DNA from 3 places in the Thalassolituus oleivorans MIL-1 genome. Region 1 is predicted to be linked to each of the others. Evidence: predicted binding sites of a transcription regulator. Region 1 holds the regulator's gene; each other region holds the start of a gene.

Evidence for each region. The regulator sigma-54, encoded in region 1, starts transcription at its own class of promoters, with help from an activator protein. The targets are predictions, from matches to a motif close to TGGCACNNNNNTTGCTNT.
Region 2: flgB (flagellar basal body rod protein FlgB) is a predicted target of sigma-54. The motif match lies at 5,730-5,747, and genes of this name have one in related genera.
Region 3: TOL_RS05795 (ammonium transporter) is a predicted target of sigma-54. The motif match lies at 3,955-3,972, and genes of this name have one in related genera.

What each region holds. Positions count from the first base shown of each region.
Region 1 is NC_020888.1:3,252,097-3,259,972, reverse strand. It holds gene mgtE (magnesium transporter) at 1-1,184, opposite strand, end outside; gene TOL_RS14975 (HPr family phosphocarrier protein) at 1,293-1,562, opposite strand; gene rapZ (RNase adapter RapZ) at 1,566-2,441, opposite strand; gene ptsN (PTS IIA-like nitrogen regulatory protein PtsN) at 2,463-2,921, opposite strand; gene hpf (ribosome hibernation-promoting factor, HPF/YfiA family) at 2,926-3,228, opposite strand; gene TOL_RS14955 (RNA polymerase factor sigma-54) at 3,268-4,773, opposite strand; gene lptB (LPS export ABC transporter ATP-binding protein) at 4,908-5,633, opposite strand; gene lptA (lipopolysaccharide transport periplasmic protein LptA) at 5,614-6,207, opposite strand; gene lptC (LPS export ABC transporter periplasmic protein LptC) at 6,191-6,760, opposite strand; gene TOL_RS14935 (KpsF/GutQ family sugar-phosphate isomerase) at 6,760-7,737, opposite strand; gene TOL_RS14930 (calcium/sodium antiporter) at 7,744-7,876, opposite strand, start outside.
Region 2 is NC_020888.1:2,722,250-2,730,125, forward strand. It holds gene TOL_RS12495 (flagellar basal body rod protein FlgF) at 1-15, opposite strand, end outside; gene TOL_RS12500 (flagellar hook-basal body complex protein) at 396-4,016, opposite strand; gene TOL_RS12505 (flagellar hook assembly protein FlgD) at 4,038-4,826, opposite strand; gene flgC (flagellar basal body rod protein FlgC) at 4,837-5,286, opposite strand; gene flgB (flagellar basal body rod protein FlgB) at 5,289-5,696, opposite strand; gene TOL_RS12520 (CheR family methyltransferase) at 5,876-6,694, opposite strand; gene TOL_RS12525 (chemotaxis protein CheV) at 6,722-7,651, opposite strand; gene flgA (flagellar basal body P-ring formation chaperone FlgA) at 7,774-7,876, shown strand, end outside.
Region 3 is NC_020888.1:1,280,452-1,288,327, reverse strand. It holds gene TOL_RS05810 (hypothetical protein) at 1-597, opposite strand, end outside; gene TOL_RS05805 (nucleoside deaminase) at 746-1,330, opposite strand; gene TOL_RS05800 (alpha/beta hydrolase) at 1,399-2,394, opposite strand; gene TOL_RS05795 (ammonium transporter) at 2,602-3,780, opposite strand; gene rlmKL (bifunctional 23S rRNA (guanine(2069)-N(7))-methyltransferase RlmK/23S rRNA (guanine(2445)-N(2))-methyltransferase RlmL) at 4,171-6,312, opposite strand; gene rmf (ribosome modulation factor) at 6,481-6,675, shown strand; gene TOL_RS05780 (quinone-dependent dihydroorotate dehydrogenase) at 6,767-7,795, opposite strand.

The DNA.
Region 1 (7,876 bases):
CTGCCGATAATCAGGGCAATTTTTATGTCGTGAAACCATGCAAATGTCACAATGGCAATTACGACAGCCCATAATATCCCGTTGATTCCAGCGACAATGAGTTCACGATTGAAGAGCCAGCGGAAGTTGGCGCCGCTGAGGTGCCCTAGTGCTTGGCCGCGAATAACCAGTGTCAGTACTTGGCTGCCTGCAATACCGCCCATGCTGGCGACAATCGGCATTAGCACGGCTAAGGCAACGACCTGCTCGATGGTTTTATCGAATAATCCAATCACGGCCGAGGCGGCTAGGGCGGTGATTAAGTTGATCCCTAGCCACACCGCGCGTCGGCGACTGGTTTTTAGTGCCGGTGCGAAAGTATCTTCGTCTTCATCCAAACCAGCCATACTCATCAACGAGTGGTCGGCGGTTTCGCGGATAACGTCAACCACGTCATCGATGGTGATTCGACCGATGAGCACGCCTGCGGCGTCTACAACCGGTGCAGAAACTAAGTCGTGACGTTCGAACAGCTTGGCCACGTCAGTGTCGTGCATGGTCGCCGGAATGATTTTAGCGTCCGTGGTCATGACTTCACGCACAGTTTGTTGTGGGTCACTGACCAGTAGTTTACTGACGGGTAACAAACCGATGAATTCGTTTTGTCGGTTTACCACCAAAAGATTATCGGTCATGGCCGGCAATGATTTATGCCGACGTAAATAGCGCAACACAACGTCCAAAGTAATCTCTGGGCGAATCGTCACGGTATCCGTGTTCATCAAGCCACCGGCGCTGTCTTCTGGATAGCCTAAGATGGCCTCCACTCGCGCTCGATCGACTTGGTCCATCGAATCTAGAACTTCTTGAGTCACACGCTCAGGAAGTTGTTGCAACATGTCGGCCACGTCATCGGTGTCGAGGTCGGCGGTCATGTCGACAACTTCAGCCGCGCTCATATCCGATAAGAAATGGCTTTGTAGTTCTTCGCTGAGGTATTGAAGAACTTCACCCTCGAGCTCTTTATCAACTAACTCCCATAAAATTTTACGGGCCTTAGGCGGAGAGGATTCGATTAAATGGGCGACGTCTACGGGTGCTAAACCCGAATTTAGGATGCGCTGAACCTTGGCCAAAGCACCACTCTCTAGGGCGGCGTTAAGGCTATGCAGTTTGGCTTTTGCCTTTTCCGTATGTTGTCCCATGGGATGGCTCTGGTTGCGCAGGAGTTGACCAGAATTCTAGCCTGAATAGCGCCTATATACCATGAAAGTACTCGCAGTATTAGCGCTAATTTGCTGTTTTATAGCGGATTATTCACCTTCGTCGAAGAAACGATTGATAAGGTCTTGGAGCGCGGTAATGGCTTCTGCTTCGTCACTACCTTCGGCTTGAAGTTGGATCTCGGTACCTTTGCTCGCGGCCAACATCATGACGGCCATAATGCTTTTGCCATCAACCAACCGGCCGGGATAACCGACTTTTACTTGGCTAGAAAAAGCAGACGCTGTAGAGACTAATTTGGCCGCTGCACGGGCATGTAGACCCAGTTTATTGATAATTGTTATTTGGGTACTGATCATGAATTAATGGCCTGTCGATTCGGAAAGCCGCGCGAGTTCACGGTGACGAACTTGCACGTTGGGATAATATTGCTGGAATTCTGCTGTCAGTTGCTCTGCCATATACACAGATCTATGTTGACCACCTGTGCAGCCAATGGCGATGGTCATGTAGCTGCGGTTGGCATCAACAAAACGCGGCATCCAGCGTTGCATAAATTCACTAATACTTTGTTGCATATCTTTGACGTCATCGTACTGACTCAAAAACGCTTGTACCGGCTGCTCTAACCCCGTGTGGTGCCGCAAACTTTCATCCCAGTAGGGGTTAGGTAGATGGCGGACATCGAATACATAGTCGGCATCGATGGGAATACCGTGCTTAAAGCCAAAGGATTCAAACAGGATCGACATATCGCCGTCGCGTTTATCGGCTACACGTAATCGAATTAAGCTGCGCAGCTCATGTACCGACATATGCGTGGTATCGAGCGTTAAATCGGCCATGTTAGCCAGCGGATCGAGCAGTTCTTTTTCTTGCTCAATGGCTTCTGCTAGTGAGATCTTCTTACTGGTAAGAGGGTGTTTTCGGCGCGTGGCGCTAAATCGTTGCAATAAGACTTTTTCACTGGCATCGAGATAAACCACATCGAGCTTGTAATGGTCGTGCGGGAGGTCGCGTAACACTAATTCGATGCGGTCAACCGCATGAGCAAGATTGCGAGCATCAACGCTTACGGCAATTTGGGTGAGCTTTTCATTGCCGTTGGCTTGTTCGGCAAGGGCGGGAAGTAGACCAATGGGTAGGTTGTCGATGCAATAAAATCCGAGATCTTCCAGTACATGCAGTGCACTGGACTTACCTGAGCCGGATCGGCCGCTAATCACTACCAAACGCATGGGCCTACATTCCTTGTGGTATTAAGTTCCGGCGGCTGCGCGCTGGAATAGTTGACGATTGTCCGGAGCGCAACGTAATGCACTGCGATACGACTCTTCATTGAAATTACGGGCCAACATTGCCAATACCTGCAAATGTTCTTCCGTTGCTTCTTCTGGTACTAAGAGTGCGAACACCAAATCTACTGGTTTGCCGTCAATGGCGTCGAAGTCGATTGGCTCGGCAAGGCGTAATAGCACGCCAAAGGCCTGTTCACACTGAGGCAACCGACAATGGGGAATGGCAATGCCTTCCCCTATGCCGGTACTACCCAGACGTTCGCGTCCGAGTAGTCGCTCATAGATTTCATCCGCTGAGCTATCGCTGATGGATTCAGCGACCAATCCTGCTAGGAATTCCAGCAACTTTTTTTTGCTGGATACCTCTGCGTCCACCAAGGTGTGTGTTGGTGAGAGGATATCGTCAATGCGAAGTGTCATGGAGTTAGCCTTGTCCGTGTAGCCGCGCGACTGTTTTTTCTTTGTGTTTTAACACTTGTCGATCGAGCTTGTCAGTCATTAAGTCAATGGCAGCATACATATCATCATGCTCTGACTTGGCATGGATATCTGTACCTGTAACGTGAATGGTTGCTTCCGCTACTTGGCGGCCCTTTTCAACGGTCAGAGTAACCTGTCCGGTAGTGATGTTGTCAAAGTGACGTGTCAGCTTTGACATCTTTTCCTCAACGTATCCCTGCATTGCTTCGGTTACATCTACGTGGTGACCACTGATATTGATTTGCATGCCCAGTCTCCTTTTTGTCTACTGGCTCGTTGTTGATCGTCAGATAAGCTGTTTGCGCTCGTTAGAGGGCGGAATCATCATGGCCTCGCGGTACTTAGCAACGGTACGGCGCGCGACCTGGATGCCTTTGTCGCCTAGTAATGCCGCGATTTTATTGTCGCTTAATGGCTTACGGGCATTTTCTTCAGAAATTAGTTTTTTGATCATGGCACGAATTGCGGTAGATGAACATTCACCACCGCTATCGGTACTGACGTGGCTTGAGAAGAAATATTTCAGCTCAAAAATACCACGAGGGGTGTGCATAAATTTCTGCGTGGTAACACGAGAAATTGTCGATTCATGCATGCCCACGGCTTCGGCAATGTCGTGCAGAACCAGTGGTTTCATTTTTTCTTCGCCTTCTTCGAAGAACTCGATCTGATATTCGACGATCTTAGTTGCCACCTTGAGTAGGGTTTCATTGCGGCTTTGTAAGCTTTTAATGAACCAGCGAGCTTCTTGCAGGTGGTCTTTGAGGAAAGCGTTGTCGGTGCTGTTATCGGAACGGCGAACTAAGGACGCATAATCGGCATTGACGCGCAGACGCGGTGCGATTTCGGGGTTGAGTTCGACTCGCCATTCGTCACGAATATTACGCACTAAAACATCGGGAATGACATATTCAGATTGATCAGGAGAGATGCCTGAGCCCGGTTTTGGATTGAGTTCTTTAATTAAGCGCAGCACATCTTTGAGCGCTTCTTCTTTTAATTTTGCTTTACGCATCAGCGTTGGATAATCACGACTGCCGAGTAACTCGATGTGTTCACGAATCACGAGTTTGGCTTCTGCTAACCAAGGCGTTGCTTCTGGTAGCTGCTGCAATTGTAGTAACAGGCATTCACGCAAGTCGACACAGAACACACCGGCAGGATCAAATTGCTGCAGACGATGCAGCACTGCCATGATTTCGTCTTCTTCAACTTCTAATGCTGGATCAAGGCTGGTGAGAATATCGTCGACAGTGGTGTGTAAGTAGCCATCGTCGTCGGTGCCATCAATCAGCATTAAGGCGATTTCGCGATCGGTATCACTCATCGGAGTGAGATTAAGCTGCCACAAAAGATGGTCTTGTAGGCTATCGGTGGTGGCATGACGAGAGTCGTAATCGAAATCGTCGTTTATTGCGCCACTACTACCACTGCTGGAGGAAACGCTGGCAGTGGTTTGGTAGGTATCTTCCCATTCGCTGTCGTTGGGTAGATCTTCTGGAATTTTATCGTCAGACCATTGTTCATCGAGCGTGTGATTGTCTTCAGAACGCTCTCGGGCTTCGTGATCTATTTCGTTTTGTTCTTGTTCAGTTTTTTCACCACGGTGTGCTTCTACCTCAGGATTCGGATCGTCGTACTCATCCGTTTCTAACATCGGATTGGAGTCGAGCGCCTCCTGAATCTCCTGCTGTAAGTCCAAGGTGGACAGCTGGAGTAGGCGGATGGCTTGTTGCAACTGAGGGGTCATGGTCAGTTGCTGACCCATCTTTAACTGGAGAGACGCTTTCATGGAAACTTAACGATTACCTATCTACGGCAGAAAAATAGTGTTTATGCATTATAGGCTAAGCCTGTGCTTATGGAATCTATCTTGCAAGCACGAAACCCGATTGATTCGATCATAGCCTGATGAGGGGGCTAGAATCAAAGGCGGAAATCGTTACCCAAGTAAACTTTTCGCACTTGTTCGTTCGCTAAAACTTCTTCTGCGGTGCCTTCCGCAATGATATGGCCCCCACCGACAATATAGGCTTTTTCACAGATGGCGAGGGTCTCACGCACATTGTGGTCGGTGATCAGTACGCCGATGCCGCGGTTTTTCAGCTGCCGAATAATATCCATGATGTCGGATACGGAAATGGGGTCAACCCCTGCGAATGGCTCATCCAGTAGGATGAAAGATGGCTCTGCAGCTAATGCGCGAGCTATCTCTACGCGTCGACGTTCGCCTCCTGATAACGACATGCCTAAGCTTGCGCGGATGTGCTGAATGTGGAACTCATCGAGCAATCCTTCAAGGCGCTCTAATCGTTGTTTGCGATTTAGATCCTTACGCGTTTCTAAAATTGCGAGGATATTGTCGGCCACGCTGAGCTTACGAAAAATCGAGGCTTCTTGGGGTAAGTAACCGATTCCTCGTTGCGCGCGCCCATGCATAGGCAGGTGGCTCAGGTCTTCGTCGTCGATCTTGATACGTCCTTTGTCGGCTTGCACAAGATTAACGATCATATAAAAACAGGTCGTTTTGCCTGCCCCGTTAGGGCCAAGCAAACCAACAATTTGACCGCTGTGTACCGACATGGATACATCTTTTACCACTTCACGGCCGTTGTAACTTTTCGCTAGGTGTTCAGCTTTCAGCGTTTTCATCAGTGGCCTGTTGCGGTTGGATAATAACTTTAATACGACGATCGCCAGAAGAGCCGCTGTCTGGCGTAGCTTGGCTGTCGTTGCGTGTGCCGCCGTCGGCTTTGACGGTTTCTTTGTCCATGTCGTAGACGATATGCTCGCCACTAAATAGGTTGCCATCTTGTTCTAATTGCGAGTCGCCGGTCAGTGTAACTTGGCGGCGCGCGGCAAAATAGTCAATCCGATCACCATGAGCGCGAGTCATAGGTTTACCAGCGGTCACTTGTTGTTGATAGCGCGCTGGTTCCCCATTATTGCCTTCGGCTACGGCTTTTTCGAGCGTGTTGCCGCTACGTAAAATCATCAATCGGTCGGATTCAATACGCAACGTGCCTTGAGTCAGAATGACGTTACCTTCGTAGATAACCGTACCCGCTTTGCGGTCGATTTCTGCGCGGTCGGATAATATGGTCATTTCTTGTTGCCAGTCATCGGGTAGCGCAAGTGCTAGCTGACTGATGCTGCTCACGGCCAAAATAAATAACGCACGGGCGCTGTTTTTCATAGTGTTGGTGTGCTTATTGTTCGGGTACATAAATAGTCTTTACCCCGGTTTTCAGTTCCATGCGCTGGCGGTTAACATCCAGAGTCATGCCTGTTGCGGTCGCGCGGCTACCCGGCCCTGTCATGGTGACCAGTAAATCGGTCGCTGCAATTTGCTCACGAATATCGTAGGTTAATGCTTCGGTTTCAATCAGCATGGCATCGGTTGTTTGTTCGCCAGTATTTATGGGCTCGATCCGTACTGTCTGGTTAAAACGAATAACTTGCTCGTCGTCTTTTAGCGACCCTTCTTTGGCGGTGACTTGCCAGATTTGGCCACGATCATCTCGCGTGGTAATCATAGGTGCGAAAAAACGGGTCACGCCTATTAGGGGATAGTGATCTGAACGCTGGGCTCGAAAGGTCTGCCCAAGTTTACCATCCACACCATAGTGCCAGTTGAGTAGCGTCTCTCCATAGTAATCGGCTTCGTTACTTTGCTGTTCACTCAAGGGCTGATTTAGCTCTTGGGTGTAGCGATCAACCGCGATTAAGGCTAAGCCAAATATCAAGGTTAACAGTAGCAGCAAGTAACGTTTACGCATTAGATAACGCCTGCGCGTAGCATATCGTGCATGGTGACAACGCCCACAGTACGTTGTTCATCTTTTACTACTAAGGCGTTAATTTTATTGTCTTCCATGATTTTCAATGCTTCAGCTGCCAAGATGCCCTGCGTCGTTGTTTTACAATTAGCCGTCATTATATCGCTCATTGAGCAGGCACGGATGTCTACGCCTTGGTCGATAGCACGACGTAAATCGCCATCGGTAAAAATACCGGCTAAACCGCCATTGTCATCTTGTACTGTGGTCATGCCCAAACCTTTCGATGTGACTACCAATAGTGCTTCGGATAAACGTGTGCTGGTATTCACGACGGGTAATTGGTCGCCACTGTGCATAATATCTTCGACTTTCAGCAGCAAACGACGACCTAGGCTACCGCCGGGATGTGAAAAGGCGAAGTCTTCAGCGGTAAATCCTTTCGCCTCTAACAAGGCAATGGCTAGTGCATCACCCATGACCAATGCAGCGGTGGTCGATGATGTTGGTGCTAAATCCAGCGGGCAAGCTTCTTGTTCAACACCGGTATAAAGGTGGCTGTTGGCCGCTTTTGCTAATGTTGAAGAAGGATTGCCGGTCATGCTGATTAGTGGTGTTCCCATGCGCTTGAGCAACGGCAACATGCTAGTCACTTCGTTTGTTTCGCCTGAGTTTGATAGCGCTATTACGACGTCGGCGGCGGTGATCATACCCATGTCGCCGTGACTGGCTTCACCTGGGTGAACGAAGAAGGCGGGGGTGCCGGTACTGGCTAAGGTGGCAGCAATTTTATTGCCGATATGTCCAGACTTGCCCATGCCAGTGACTACCACGCGACCACGACATTGAATAATCATTTGGCAGGCGCGAGTGAAATGCTCATCCAAATAATCCGCTAAGCGCGCAACCGCTTGCTGTTCGAGTTTGATCGTACGCTCTGCGGAGGAAATAAAATTAAATAATTGTGCAGTCGTCATAAATAATTAAGCCGTATAGAAAAGTGAAACAAGGTAAACAATATAGGCGGATATCATGAGTAGACCCGATACGCGCCCCATAGTGCCCTTACGGTAGTTAAGTGCGAATAAGGCAATGAGCATAATTGTTGCACCCATC
Region 2 (7,876 bases), 530 kb from region 1:
TAGCGCTCGATCCATGGTGTTCCCCGTTGTTCTTTGTTATTGCGTTATTAAGAACATTGCAGAGGGCGTGCCAAGTGTATTTTTGTGTTTTAAATCAATTAGATAGGGATTTTTCGACGGTTTTTATCGCGTCAAAGGAGGAAAAGATATGGGGGAAGCGGCAAGTGTATGCCGCTTGTGGTGTATCGGTAGGAGCGACTCAACGAACGTTTTTTGTGTAGGAGCGACTCAATGAACGTTTTTTGTTCGTAGTCGCGATTATCGGCACTGCTCGCTTCGCTCCCTGAGTACCTCCTACAATTCAATGAGTACCTCCTACAATTCCATGAGTACCTCCTACAATTCAATGAGTACCTCCTACCGTTCAATGAGTACCTCCTACCGTTCAACCTCTATTAAATATTCAGGATGGTCTGGGTCACCTGGTCCATTGTTTCAATGGTTTTGGCGCTGGCCTGGAAGTTTCGCTGGGCGATAATCAGGCCAACCAGTTCTTCTGAAAGGTCTACGTTAGAGTCTTCAAGTGCCGATGATCGAATCTGGCCGAAGGATGCAGTTCTTGGAGAACCAACCGTCGGTACGCCCGATTCAAACGATTCTGCCCAGCCGGTATCCCCTACTGGCGTTAAGCCTTCTGGGTTACGGAAGTTAGCCAGTGCTACCTGCCCTAATGTTTGTGCTTGGCCGTTGGTGAAGCGGGCGAAGATAATCCCTTCTTGGTCGATTTCAAGGCCGGTTAAGCGGCCGGTTGAATAACCATTTTGGTTCACTTCGTTAACGGAGAAGCTGCTACCGAATTGGGTGGAGCCGTCCAACGAAATTTGGAAGTTGGAGTTAACCGGTGGATCAATTAGTGGAATACCGCCTTCCAACACGTTGGTTGAGGTAAATGCACCCGTTGGATCGCCATTTTCGTCAACTGGGTCCCAGTTGGTGATGAAGATGTCGCCGGTGGCAATTTCGTCGAGTGTACCGTCTTGGTTAAAGAAGATTTCGAAACGCGCTGCAGTTGGGTCTAAGTTTTCTGGGAATGGCAGTGATGGATCAGGATCACCGACGTTTTGCCCGTCAATTAACACGTACATTGCCCAAATATTTTGTTCGTTAGGGCGTGTCGCATCTAACGGTTCTTTTACGAAATATTGGGTCATGACGTGGGAGTTACCCAAGCTGTCATAAATTGTGGTTGAGGTTGCGTTGTTGTAGGTATCTTGATCCAGTGGATCGAACGAATTCAGTACATATGGAGTGAATTCATCTTCGCTCAGTGCGCCAAAAATACCGGAGACAACTGGGTCTGGGTTCGCAAGAATATACCCTTCGTTAAGAATAAAGGTAACCTGCCCACCAATGGCTGCGGCGACGTCGGCTGTGGCTGAACCACCTAATACCACTGGTCCTGTATTGTCGGCGCCTTGAATGGTGATGGAGTCGGTTACAACGGCGCTGTCGATAGAGACATTAATATCTCGGCCAATTTCGTTGTAAATCACGAGGTCGCCATTTTCACTAATTTCAGCAGAAAATCCGGGTAACGTTGTGGCACGGTAGTTATTAATTTCATCGGCAATGTCTGCCAGTGATGTGGATTCTAATACTTGGCCATTTACGGTTAATTTTAGGTCGTTACCTGGGCTGTTGTACCCCGATAGCGGAATATTCATGGTGGTTAATGCGGATGCGGTAACGCCCGGCTGTTGGTTAAATATTGAGACAATTTCGTTACCTTCACTGTGCAATGGCAAGGTAATTTCGGTCTCTTCGCCATCTGGATCAATCAGGGTAACGGTTTGTTCTGGGTATTCGTTTGATACACCTTCAATACCGGTTACCAGTAGGCTGGAGTCATCTGGATTGACTTGTAAAATCCCAAACAATTCGGCTGCCGATATATCTGGACCATTAGCAGAGATGTTGGTGATGGAAATAATGGATGCCTCACCCTCGGTAGTTGCGCTCAATTTTAGAGTGAATTGCGGCGGTACAACATTCGGTTCAATTTCTACCGCGGATGCTTGTATACCAATATAACTGTCGGCATCTTGGCTATTTAATTGGCGGTTAATACTGGAAGCCAATTGTTGTACTGAGCGATATTCTTCATCGAGAGAAATCAGTACCGAGCCGCTGCGATTTTCAGAATCCGGCGCAGGTACCGTTAAGTTAATACGAAAGCTGTTGGAGCGATCCACTTCGTTTTGGCCGGTTACGGTAAATAGGCTGTCTAATCCTAATTCAGCTGCCGCTTGTGGTTCGGCGATGGTTCCTGAGATAGAAACGCCTTCGCCCGCACCGACGTTGCTATTGGTAAATACTAGCTGTCCGCCCACAGCATCGACGGTCACTTTTCCTGCTAAGCCACCAGCACCAATATACACATCAATTTGTTGTTGAATGGCGACCGCTAATGCATCCAGCGAGGCATAATTTGCCGGTGGAATGGTGATGGTGAATGGGCCACCACCATTACCGGATGTGCTGGTTACTTCGAGCACAAATTCGTTGTTAGCGAGTACAGGTTCGACACCACCATCGAAGCGGTTATTCGATAAAAAACCTAAGCTTGTCAGGCTGTAGCCCACTGAGCTAACCGCGTTATCGGCGATTTGTACAAAGTCGCCTTGGGTTGCTGGTGCTTGGGTTTGAAATTCAATTTTCCCACCATTAACTACCGCAATCACTTCTTCGTTACCAGCACCGGCGGTGGCGGTAATTTGGGTATTAATTTCAGCGACGGCTTCTGTAATTGAAACAGCGTTGTAGCTTACGGGAGCAGCACCAAGCCAAGCGGCTTGGCTCAAATTAATTGGGTATGTGCCGCCTGATTCTGCTGCAATGGTGAAGGCTAATACGTTACCGCCACCAGCACTAACGTCGAGTGAGCTGTAGTTATTGTCAGCCGTTAATTGGGCAAATTGGCCAGCATCACTAGAGACAATATTCAGTGTTGGTGTTGCGGTTGTGCGCGTGGTGGTCGATGTACCTGGAATACTGGTGAAATCCGCGGTGATCGGCGTTGAACCAACAAATAAAGTGCTGCCTTGGGTTCCGGCAATAACACCGCTGTTTGCACCAAATGCAGCATCCCATGCGGCGGTGTTGGTGGCAGCAAAGCTAGTACCGTTAGTGGCATTGTAGCCTGCACGTTGAATCACTAACGCACCCGTCGTGGTGTCTTGGGTGGCAGTCAGCTGCTGTGAACCAAAGGTGGCATCAAGCGCTGCTTGCACGTCGCTTAAAATGGCATTGACTGTAGTTGGGCCAACTAAGCCGGTTAATGTGACGGTTTGCGCACCAGCACCATCGCCAACGTCGATATCCATTGTAATGGCACCGTAACCGGCACCGGCAGCAACCGTGGCAAGATCGGTCGCAAATGGCATAGTCGCTGGTGTGCCTGCGGTTGTTGGCTGTCCTGCCGCCGACAAAATAGAACGCGTTGATTCGGCAATACCGGCATCAGCAGCACCAATGGCCAAACCATTTGATACTAATTGCAAACCTTGTTCTTGTAGTACTAAGGCACCCGCATTGAGGTTTAATATCGACGATGCTAATGATGTTAACCGTGGCGCTTGGTTGGAGATTTGAATTTGAATATCGCCTAAAACACCACTAACTACACCGCTGTCATTGGCGTCGTAACCCTGCAAGCGCGAGCCATTGTTGGCAACGACGTAACCGTCTTTATCTAGAGAAAAGATACCTGAACGGGTGTAAGAAATACTGCCGCGGTCTTCAAGCACGAAAAAGCCGTTTCCATCGATGGCTAAATCGAGGGCGTTTTCTGTGCCGCTGATATTACCTTGAGAAAATTGTTGGCGAACGTTATCCACCATAACGCCGCTACCCACAGGCTTTAGACCTGTGCCTAATAAAGTGCTGGTATATACGTCGGCAAATTCAGCACGGGATTCTTTAAAACCAATGGTGCTGGCGTTGGCAACGTTATTACCTGTTACCTCAAGATCCGTTGAGGCAGCCCGAATTCCACTTAAACCAATATTAAAAGACATGTTTGTTCTCCGGTGCCTAAATTAAGCGTCTAAAATCTGTTTGATTTGATCCATGCTGGCGCGTTGCCCCCCAGTTAAATTGAGGGTCACACTGCCGCCTGCGCTCATGGTTACGCTGTCTACCCGTGAGCTCATTTGCATATCTAATTCTTCGGCTTCACCGCCGATGGTGGCGTTCAACTTGAAGTTGTATTCACCAGCGGCATAAACCGCAGGAACCGGTTCGCCGTTGCTATCCAAGATGGTATCGCCGTTTTCATCGGTTAAATATTGCGGCGCATTTAGCTTGCTGCGATCCAGATTGACGATGTCGCCATCCACCATGAGGTTGTAACCATCCCAACGCACGGACATGGATCCTGCATCGTGGTTACCCAGTGGAATTTGTTCTAGCAGTACGCCGTTTTCGTCTTCGATAGATAACGTCATATCGGCGGCGCTATCCGGAACATCGGCATAGCCACTCACTACTCCGCCACTCAACAGCAGGCCGGTAGTGTTGCCTTCGACGATGACCGACTGCCCCACTAAGCTCGACGCTTGTAACGCAGCATTGGAGGTAAACTGCGACATCATGCTTTCGGCAGTGGTATTTAAATTATCCAATCCTTCAACCTGAGAGAACTGCGCTAACTGAGCGACAAACGCTTGGTTATCGGTGGGTTCTAACGGGTTTTGGTTGTTTAGCTGTGCCACCATCAATTCGAGGAAGGCATTGCGGCCTAGCTCGTTGGTTTTTTCTTCGGTGGTAGTCGGCGTCCGGTATTGGTCTAGGACCGAGGCACTGGAGCTTACGTCGTTAATAGCCATGGTCAGCTCCTTACTGTCCTAGAGTTAATGTACGTTGCAGCATTTGTTTTGCTGTTTTTAGTACTTCGATGTTCATTTGATAACTACGCGAAGATGACATCATGTCGGTCATTTCTTCGACGACGTTAACGTTTGGGTAGTAGACGTAGCCGTCTTCATTCGCCATTGGATGGTTCGGCTGGAAGCGCATTTGCAACGGGGAATCTTTTTCGACGATGCCCATCACCTGTACACCCGCGCCAGTGCCTTCTGCGCTTTGCATAAAGGCTTCGTCTTGACTGTTAATGTTGCTTTGCTCTTTTTCGAGTACGGCAAACCAAGGCTTGCGAGCACGGTAGGTTTCATCAACTGAACTTGAAGCACTCTCGGCGTTTGCGATGTTACTGGCCGTGGTGTTCAAACGAATTGATTGGGCATTCATGCCGGTTCCGGCGATGTCGAGTACGCTAGTTAATGACATAATTATTCTCCGCGAATCGCGCCTTTAATGCCTTTGAACTTGCCGTTTAAAAATTCAAAACTGGCGTTGTAATTCAGGCTGTTACGAGCAAATAGAGCTTGTTCTATCTGAGAATCAACAGTGTTGCCGTCGATGGATGGCTGTGATGGTGTGCGATACAACAACTCGCCATCTTCGCCTTCTGTAGCGCCGTTATTGTCGATATGACCACGATGCGTGCGGGCAAGGGTAAGTTGATCTTTACTACGCGTTTGACCGGCCAGTACCGCTTGGAAGTCAAAGTCTCGTGCTTTGTATCCTGGGGTATCAGCGTTGGCTAGGTTGTTGGCTAACACTTCGGCTCGTGCTGCGCGAAGCTGCATCGCCGAGCTGTTTATTCCTAGTGCGTTAGTAAAGTTAATTGAGCCCATGTTGCACTCTCGATTAGTGACTGTGTAATTACATGAGCAAACCCCGTACCAACTTATTTTTTACTTATTTTTCAATAGGTTATTGGTTTTCGACGTTGAATCAGGAGGGCTAGCGGCAAGGGTTTTCCCTTGAGCGGCAAGGGTCTATTTACTAGACATTGCCGCTTTACCGCCGGTAATTAAGACAGGGCTTTAGCGCGGAAAACGATGCCCGGATGGCAGGCGACCATTTCATAATAATCGGGAAGATTGTGCAGAGACTCAGAGGCCCCTAGCATTAGATAACCGCCAACAGGCAGCAAGGCGTGCATGCGCTTTAAAATGTTGGTTTTGGTTTCGGGTGAAAAATAAATAAGAACATTGCGACAAAAAATAATGTCGAACTTACCAAGGCTGTTAAAGCTGTCTTGTAAGTTTAAAGCACGGAATTCGATATCTTTGCGAACAAGGTTGTTGATGGTCCAGATATCATCATGCGTTTTTTGAAAGTAGGCACTGAGCATTGGATCAGTCATCCCACGACGAATCGCGATATGTGGATACTGCCCTTCCTTAGCCACCGCCAACGCCGATGAGGATATGTCGGTTGCTAGTATGGAGATCGTTTGATTGAGCTTGCCGGGATTTCGTTTGCGATATTCTTCAATTTCCATACGCAACGAATAAGGCTCTTGCCCTGTAGAACAAGCCGCTGACCAAATACGCACCGAACGACCGTTAGCGGCGATTTCGGGCAACATTCGTTCACGAAAAATTTTGTAGGGATGTTCATCACGAAACCATAAAGTTTCGTTTGTTGTCATGGCATCGACAACATGATTCATCAAGCTAGGGTCGCGCTGACTGGCAGCTATAAGGGCATCAAGACCAGAAAAAGCCCGATCAGTAATTAGCTTACGCAAGCGACTGGTAACAAGGTATTCCTTGCCGTCGCCAAGTAGTATTCCACTCGCCGCTTCCAACATCTGTTGGAAGCGGCGATATTCATCACCGCTCATTGGAAATGCTCCAGGGCATTCTGTCACTCACTGGGAACCAGCATTTACCTGACGTACGACTTGTTCAGCCAAAATGTCGGGATCGAACTTCGCAATAAAATCGTCGGCCCCTACTTTTTCAACCATGGCTTTATTGAATACACCACTCAATGACGAGTGCAGTACGATATAAAACCCAGCCATACGGCTATCGCTGCGAATACGTGTTGTGAGGGTATAACCATCCATTTCTGGCATCTCGATATCCGAGATTAACATCATGTAATGGTCTTGCAGGCGCTCTCCACTATCCGCAATCGCTTGCACATGCTCCCACGCTTGGCGGCCATCATTTAGGGCCACCACCTCAACACCGATATTTTCGAGACATCGGCTCACCTGCTTACGAGCGATTTTAGAATCGTCGACAATCAGTACTTTGCGAGCGCTGGCGCGCGACTTCACGCCGTCATCGATTATGCCGTCTCGTATGGTTTCATTGACCGGCGAAACTTCGGCGAGAATTTTCTCTACGTCGATGATTTCTACCAGTACTTTATCCACCTCGGTTACCGCAGTCAGGTAATGTTCACGACCTGTGCCCTTTGGGGGTGGATGAATGGATTCCCAGTTCATGTTGATGATGCGCTCTACGCCAGCCACCAAAAATCCTTGAGTTTTACCGTTGTATTCCGTAATGATCACGAAGGCATTTTGGATATCTTGCAAGGGTGCATTACCCGTTGCCAAGCTCATATCCATAATGGGTATGGTGCCTGAACGAATATGCGCCACGCCTCTCACTACCGGATTGCTGCCTGGCAGCACGGTGAGTTTGGGGCATTGCAATACTTCCTTAACCTTGAAAACGTTGATCCCGTAGATCTGACGTCCGCTGACCCGGAACAACAGCAACTCTAGGCGGTTTTCACCGACTAGTTTGGTTCGTTGGTTGACGGATTCTAAGACACCTGCCATGTACGCCTCTCCGGTTTGTAATCCGGCACGACCTTTGCTGAAGAGTTAATTAGATTCAGCAAAGCGCCAGATTCATGACATCTTTATTCAGTAACATCTTGAGCATAGTAGAGAACCGGAAAATGCACCGGATATTTGTGGGATTTTTCCTATCCGGACTAACTGTGGGCGCTGCGCTGGCAGAAACGGCAGCCAATGAGAGCAATTGGCGCGAGGCTTTAGGCG
Region 3 (7,876 bases), 1.9 Mb from region 1:
TACCATTTCAGGAATAAAGAACAAGTTAAAACTGTTTTGATTTCCAAAACCATCAACCCCGGCTATATCAGATGATTGATCAGCGACATCATCGACGTTTTTCCCTGATCGAATGAAACCTACCTCTGTTTCCGCAATTCCATTTTCAACTACTCTTGTTTTCCACGAGCGACCATCAGGTTTTCTTACATAAAGTCCAGCAGGAGAGTTTGTCTCCTTTCCCGCAAACGTTATATCGGTAATATACACACCCGGCACAGCGCTATTTCCTGCCTCTGCCACTCCATTGTGTATTTGGTAATACAACGCCAAATCAACAAAGTTTTCCATGTATTCAAACGGCGTATTCACATTACTATTTGAGGTGACACCGCCGGCAATCGCGCGCAGTTGCTCAATTTTCATAATGGTTTGCACGCCTTTGGCGCTATTGGGGTCGATCAGAGAAGCAAATAGCGGCGCAAGTGCGGCGTCGATAAAGACCTTGCGACCATGGTCACCGTTGGTGGTTTTAGAGAAGGGAACAAACTGACGTGTATCGGCTTTGCTACCTAGTTTATAGGCTAATTGGCGGCGTTTAATAGAAACAATCGACATTCGGGTACAACTCCTTTGTTTAGTCATCATCCTTAGATGGCGAGAGGATAACATTCCCCCTGAGGCCCGACAATCCCAAGAGGATTCACTCCCGAGCATTTAAAGCTGCATAAAAACTCACCAAGACAAGCGATCTTGCATAGGCTTTTTATTCGTTTTTCCGCAATGCACTCTTCCCTTGCCAGTCCTCTAAATCTTGTTCAGGCTTCTCTGAGCGAAATTTTGCATAAAGCTCAATTCCCTTACGGTCTTCGAGAACATTTAGGCTAATTCCCTTGTCTTGCAACAGCGCTTCGTTGCCGGATGCGTTTGTTACATCACCGACAACGACCCGAGCAAAGCCTCTCATATAAATTAATGTTGCGCATATATCACAAGGGCTAAGACTGGTAAAAATCGTTGTTTTACTGAAGTCGATACGTCCTGCATCACGAATCGCCGATGTTTCTCCGTGATTGTAAGGATGATCTTCCTGAACCAGCGTATTGTGCCCTTTTCCGACAATTTTCTTTGTCGCATTATCAATAATAACGGCGCCAATTGGACAGCCGCCCTCGTTATAGCTTTTTTCTGCCAATAGCACGGCGATACGCATAAAGTCGGCATCGGCTAATCGTTGCGTAAAGTCATCATCCATCAATACAGGAAGGCTTTTCGTCGGCATATGAGCAATTACTCTCATGACCTTTTCACTCACTTCTGTTTTTTCATTGAGAAGAGTCTGTTTATTCATAAAAATCACCTACCCCAAGACATAAAATTCAACCTACCCAGTAAAACACTACGAGGCATAAATGCTATTTACTTCAACTGGTGATCAAAGAATTCTTGAATCCGATCCATCACTCCCTTCGTCCAAATCCCAGGTCCATGGCCGGCACCTTTTATTTTGTAAAAGGCAACCTCATGGTTCGTATCTCGTAATTTGGTATACAGCAAAACACTTTGATTGAAAGGCACTAGGGCATCTGTATCGCCGTGAATAATAAAAAAAGGAGGCAATTTTTTATCTTTTTCTATATAGGTTAGAGGATTGTATAAATCGACTAAGGCGCGATATTTCGGATCTTGAATTGGGCCACCGACAACTAACGACTCTGGAGAGTCCTCGGCATTGTGATCAATACGACTTGGATATTTGTGCATTTGTAAAAAATCGGTTGGGCCATACAAATCAACGACTGCTTTTACTGTACTTGTAAAAGGCTGATTATCTTCAGTTTCGAAGTCTGCCTCGTCCTCACTCACTCCCACCATCACCGCAAGATGGCCTCCCGATGAATCCCCCATAATGCCAATTCGATTAGGATCGATATGATACTTTTCGGCATTTTTTCGTAAATAACGAATGGCTGATTTAATATCTTGAACTTGCGCCGGTGCGATTGCTTCCGACGAGGGACGGTGCTCTATACTGGCAACGACATAACCCTGATGGGCAAAATCCGCTAATTGTGGCAGTGCTTGATAAAGGTTTTGATTGCGCCAAGCAGCGCCTTGCACGTAAACAATTAATGGCCACGAACTCTTGGCGCTCTCTTGTTTTGGTATGAGTAAACTTAGCGTTACCGCTCGTTTGCCATAAGTAGCATAGATGATATCGGGTAGGTACTTAGCTGCGTAGGAGTCGTCTTCGGCAACCGTCTCAATCATACCTGCAGGCTGCTCTAGTGATGGAGGGATTACAACATCACTAAAGCGAACCTGTGCCTGTGCATCATAGGCAAACGACGAAAAAATCAGAACCAGTAAACAAGTACTAAAAAAGCTCAGCCAGCGACCTTTATTCTCAATCATACGGTTACCTCTCACACTAAACTATACAACAGTAAAGTATCACTACCCGCCGTGTCTCAAACCCACATGGTGTGGTTTATAGTTCAATAAAATAACAGGTCCTGCTACTCCTTCGAAGCTTAAGTTTGCACCTCAAACGTCGCGCATAAAAAAGCCCCACGATCACTCGCAGGGCTTTCGGTCTTAATAGTCGAACCAATCCAATAATCAGAGTTCGCTGGTCGAACCAATTTTATGAATCGATAAATCAGCACCGTTGAACTCTTCTTCTTCGGTGAGACGTAATCCGGATACCGCTTTCACGAAACCATACACGATGAAACCACCAATCAAAGCAACCGCAATGCCCGCTGCCGTGCCAATCAGTTGAGACATAAAGCTGACACCGCCAAGACCGCCGAATGCTTCTAAACCAAAAATACCCGCTGCAATACCACCCCATGCTCCGCACAAGCCGTGTAGTGGCCACACACCTAACACGTCATCAAACTGAGTAAAACGGTTTTGCGCGAGAGTAAAGACATATACGAACAACGCACCTGCAACACCACCCACAACCAATGCACCGATTGGATGCATTAAATCCGAACCTGCACACACAGCTACCAAGCCAGCCAATGGGCCGTTGTGAATAAAGCCGGGGTCTTTACGGCCTGCCACCATGGCAGTGATTGTACCGCCAACCATCGCCATCAAGCTGTTAACAGCCACCAGACCAGAGATACCATCTAATGTCTGAGCAGACATCACGTTAAATCCAAACCAGCCTACCGCAAGAATCCATGCACCTAACGCCAGAAAGGGAATATTCGAAGGTGCAAATGCCACAACGCGACCATCACGATAGCGACCACGACGCGAACCTAACAGGAACACTGCTGCAAATGCGATCCAACCACCGACACTGTGAACAACAACAGATCCGGCAAAGTCATGGAAACTCGCACCAAAGGTACTTTCTAACCACGCCTGAAAACCATAGTTGCCGTTCCAAATAATGCCTTCAAAGAAAGGATAAACAAACGCAACAATCAACGCCGATGCGACTAACATAGGATAAAACTTCGCACGTTCCGCGATACCACCCGACACAATCGCAGGAATGGCCGCAGCAAACGTTAACAAGAAGAAGAACTTAACCAGCTCATAGCCACTATTCACGACAAGATCGGTCGCGCCCGCAAAGAAATCCATGCCGTACGCAATTTGATAACCAATAAAAAAGTACGCCAAGGTCGAAATGGCGAAATCGGTAATAATTTTTACTAACGCGTTTACTTGGTTCTTATGACGAACCGTGCCCACTTCCAAAAACGCGAAACCGGCGTGCATGGCAAGTACCATGATGGCACCAAGCAAAATAAACATGGTGTTGGCGCTTTGCATCAAGGTTTCTACCGCACTATTGATGCTGTTGACGTCAATATTTTCCACGTTGGGTCCTCTTAATAGTTAACAAGATCAAGTTAAGGCAGGCGCTCACTCCGAAGCCCCAAATCAGTGCCTTAACAACAATCAAACCCAGCCCTAGGTAAGAAAGAAGAATAAGTAGCTGTTCGTTTAGCAGATTTCATACCAAGTTTGTCATCTTTGTCTGAGGTCAGCTTGATATCGCCCAGATATGGCGCACTTACGCGAGTAAAAGTTTCAATATGTCGCAATTATGGATTTTTACTGCAGAGCGATGCGGGAAGGATGAAACCAATACTGCACACACATGGTGCAATATTGGTTTTTTCGCTTTTTTTTGGTGCCACACTCAAGCTATGCGAAGTTTCACTTGGTGATGTGATAGCACACATGAATATTGGTGCGACGCGCATAGTCGGTAGGAATGGATTTGGCGCTCACATCCACAATCGTAAATTCGCTCAGTGCTTCTACATCCATATCGAACTTACGCAGGTTATTCGAGAAAATCATCGTACCGCCCGGCGCTAGCCGTGCCATTGCTAAACGAATCAAATCAACATGATCTCGCTGAATATCCAGCACGCCTTCCATACGTTTTGAGTTAGAGAAGGTTGGCGGGTCCATAAAGATAATGTCATAGCTGCCTTTATCTTCGCGCAACCACTGCAAACAATCCGCTTGGATAAATTTGTGCAGTTCGTCGTTTATTTTATTTAAACGGAAGTTTTCACGACCCCAGTTTAAATAGGTACGCGACATATCCACGCTGGTGCAATGCGCGCCCACGGCGGCGGCATGAACACTGGCGGTCGCGGTGTAGCAAAACAAGTTTAAAAAGCGCTTACCTTTAGCTAGCTGAGCGATTTCTAAGCGCGTTGGGCGGTGATCCAAAAACAAGCCAGTATCTAAATAATCTTTTAGGTTTACTTGTAATTGCACTTGGCCTTCACGCACGACCATAGTGCTTTTTTCATCGTTGTACTTTTCATATTGCTTGCGACCCGTTTGGCGCTCGCGACGTTTAAGTACGATTTGCTCAGCCGGTACGCCGGTGACTTCTGGCAATACAGCTAGTACATCGAGTAAACGACGTTCAGCCACCGTAGGATCAATCGTTTTAGGGGGTACGTATTCTTGCACGTGCAGCCAATCTTCGTAGCGATCAACGGCCACTGCGTACTCCGGTAAATCGGCATCGTATAAACGATAGCAATGCACGTTTTCGCGGTTTGCCCACTTTTGTAGATTCTTGATGTTCTTTTTCAAACGGTTAGCGAAGGCTTCTACCGGCCCACGAATCGCACTGGCAGGCGCACGGTCAGAGCGTTCATCGGCAGCACCAAATACCAGCAAACGGGTTTCAATTTTGCCGTTCATTAACTTGTATTGCTTATTCACCGGGCGGCGAACACTGCGCGCTAAATCAAGGTTGGCGGTAAACATGGCAATCGGCCATTCCGGCATTTGCATGGTGGCATCGTGAAATTGCTGATACAGCGGCGCTAATTGCGGCAATTCACTTAAACGTTCACCGTAAGGTGGGTTACAAACAACAATACCGCCCTCCGCAATCACCTCTTTCTGCACACGCAGCTGTTCAATGCTACGGCGTTCCAAATGCACTTTACCGGCAAGACCTGAGCGTTCGAGGTTCTTTGTTGCAGCGTTAAGTTGGTCACCATCAATATCAAAGCCATATAAACGACTCGTCATGGCGGCTAAACCTTCGGTACGACGAATTCGTGCCGCTTCAACTTCTGCTAACCATGTTTTTCGATCGTGTTGGTGCCAACGATCAAAGCCCCAACGCTGACGATTAAGACCGGGTGCGACATCTGCAGCCATCTGGCCAGCTTCGATCAAAATTGTTCCCGAACCACACATAGGGTCAATCAGGTGTTTTCCAGCTTTAGCCAATGCTGGCCAACCGGCACGAATAAGAATCGCAGCGGCTAAGTTTTCTTTCAACGGAGCCTTGCCTGGCTGCAAACGATAGCCACGACGATGCAAGCTATCACCGGTCAAATTTAGATAGAGGAAAATCTTACCTTTACGTAGCTGAGCCTCAATACGAATGTCGCCATCCTTATCTACCGTAGGGCGAGCCCCCTCCTCCTCGCGAAAACAATCGACGATCGCATCTTTGATTTTTTGCGCACCAAATTGGGTGTTATTTAGGTAGTCGGTACGACCGTGAAAATCGATACGGAACGTAGCGCCCACGGGGAATACCATCGGCCAGTCGACCGAACGGGCCGCCTCATACATTTCGTCGACATTGTCTACCTGACTTTCTTGCAGTGGTAACAACAAACGACTGGCAAGGCGCGACCATAAACAAAATCGATAAGCGGTCGCCAAGTCGCCACGCCAAACCACACCGAGAATAGTTTCGCGCTCAACTTCACCGCCTAACTCTCTGATTTCATCGGCCAATAGTGACTCAATTCCCTTCGGGCAAGCTGCCAAAAAAGTGTGTTGAGTGGCGTTCGTTTCGTTTTGCATGGTGATAAATCCCAGTCCGTCAAATAGCAGAAAGCAGTTAAAAACGTTCTGCTTATAAGAAATCAATCGTTAACATTCGTCGTTCTGTCACGGTACAACTGTAGTCGGTCTGCTGCTGAACACCTGTGGCTGCCAACCCGAGCAAATGAATAGCGAGGAAGCAACTCTATGAAAAAACAGAAACGCGACATGAACGAAAGAGCATTCGCGCGCGGTTATCGCGCTGGTGTAGAGCGCCGTTCTAAAGACCTAGCCCCTGAAGGGCCAAACCGCGATTACTGGATGGCCGGTTGGCGATCTGGACGCGAAGACAACTGGGACGGCTATACCGGAGTTTCTGGTATTCACAAGATGGCGGTATAACCGCTCACACAATCTGAACACCCTAATTTTAACCTCCCGCTCCAGGAGGATGGCCCGGCAAACACGTCGGGCCATAGATTCTTCTCTAAGCTTACTTTCCCAATACCGATTTGATGGCGTTAACACATTCGCCTACCAATTCTGGGCCGCGATAAATAAAACCGCTATAGATCTGCACTAGACTGGCACCGGCTTGAAACTTCTCAACCGCACCACTGCCATCGAGAATGCCACCAACACCTATAATAGGTAATCGACCTTTCAGCGCTTCTTGTAAGCGTGCAATCGTCTCTGTGGCTAGATCTTCAACGGGCGCACCGCTCAAACCACCCGCTTCATTGCCGTGCTTGGCACCTTGCACACCATCACGCGATAGCGTGGTATTGGTTGCAATCACACCGTCGATTTCACAATCAATCAGGGTTTGCGCCACCAACTTCACTTCATTCTCGTCCATATCTGGAGCGATCTTCACGAACATAGGCTTGTAGCCGAATTCTTCGGCTAACTCGCGCTGACGAGCTTTCAGCGGCGTAAGAAGGTCACGCAATGCATCGCCATACTGCAGTGTGCGCAGGCCTGGAGTGTTCGGCGACGATATATTTACAGTAACGTAAGTCGCGTACTGATAGACCTTTTCTAAACAGATCAGGTAGTCGCTGGTCGCGTCTTCAACAGCAGTATCAAAGTTCTTGCCGATATTGATGCCCAGCACACCGCGAAACTTCGCCTTTTTAACGCGTTCAACCAGGTGATCAACACCTTTGTTGTTAAAGCCCATACGATTAATGATGGCGCGTTGTTCCGGAAGACGGAATAAGCGTGGCTTGGGATTACCCGGCTGTGGACGCGGTGTAATCGTACCGATTTCAATAAAACCAAAACCTAAGCGAGCAAAGGCATCAATATAGTCGCCGTTTTTATCCAAACCCGCGGCCAAGCCAACCGGATTTGGAAATTCAATACCTGCAACCGTTACCGGCGCGGCAGGCACTTGTTTGGTTATAAATTGCAGCACACCTAGGCGTTCAGCCGCACCCAGCATATCTAAGCCCAGCTCGTGAGAGGTCTCACCACTTAGACGAAAGAACAACTGACGGGTTAAAGCGTACCAATCCATAACAACCTCAAGTGAAAGCATGCGAAAAACGGCGGCATTATATGCTACTTAGGGGCTGCTGTAGATGATCAGGTAGAAAAA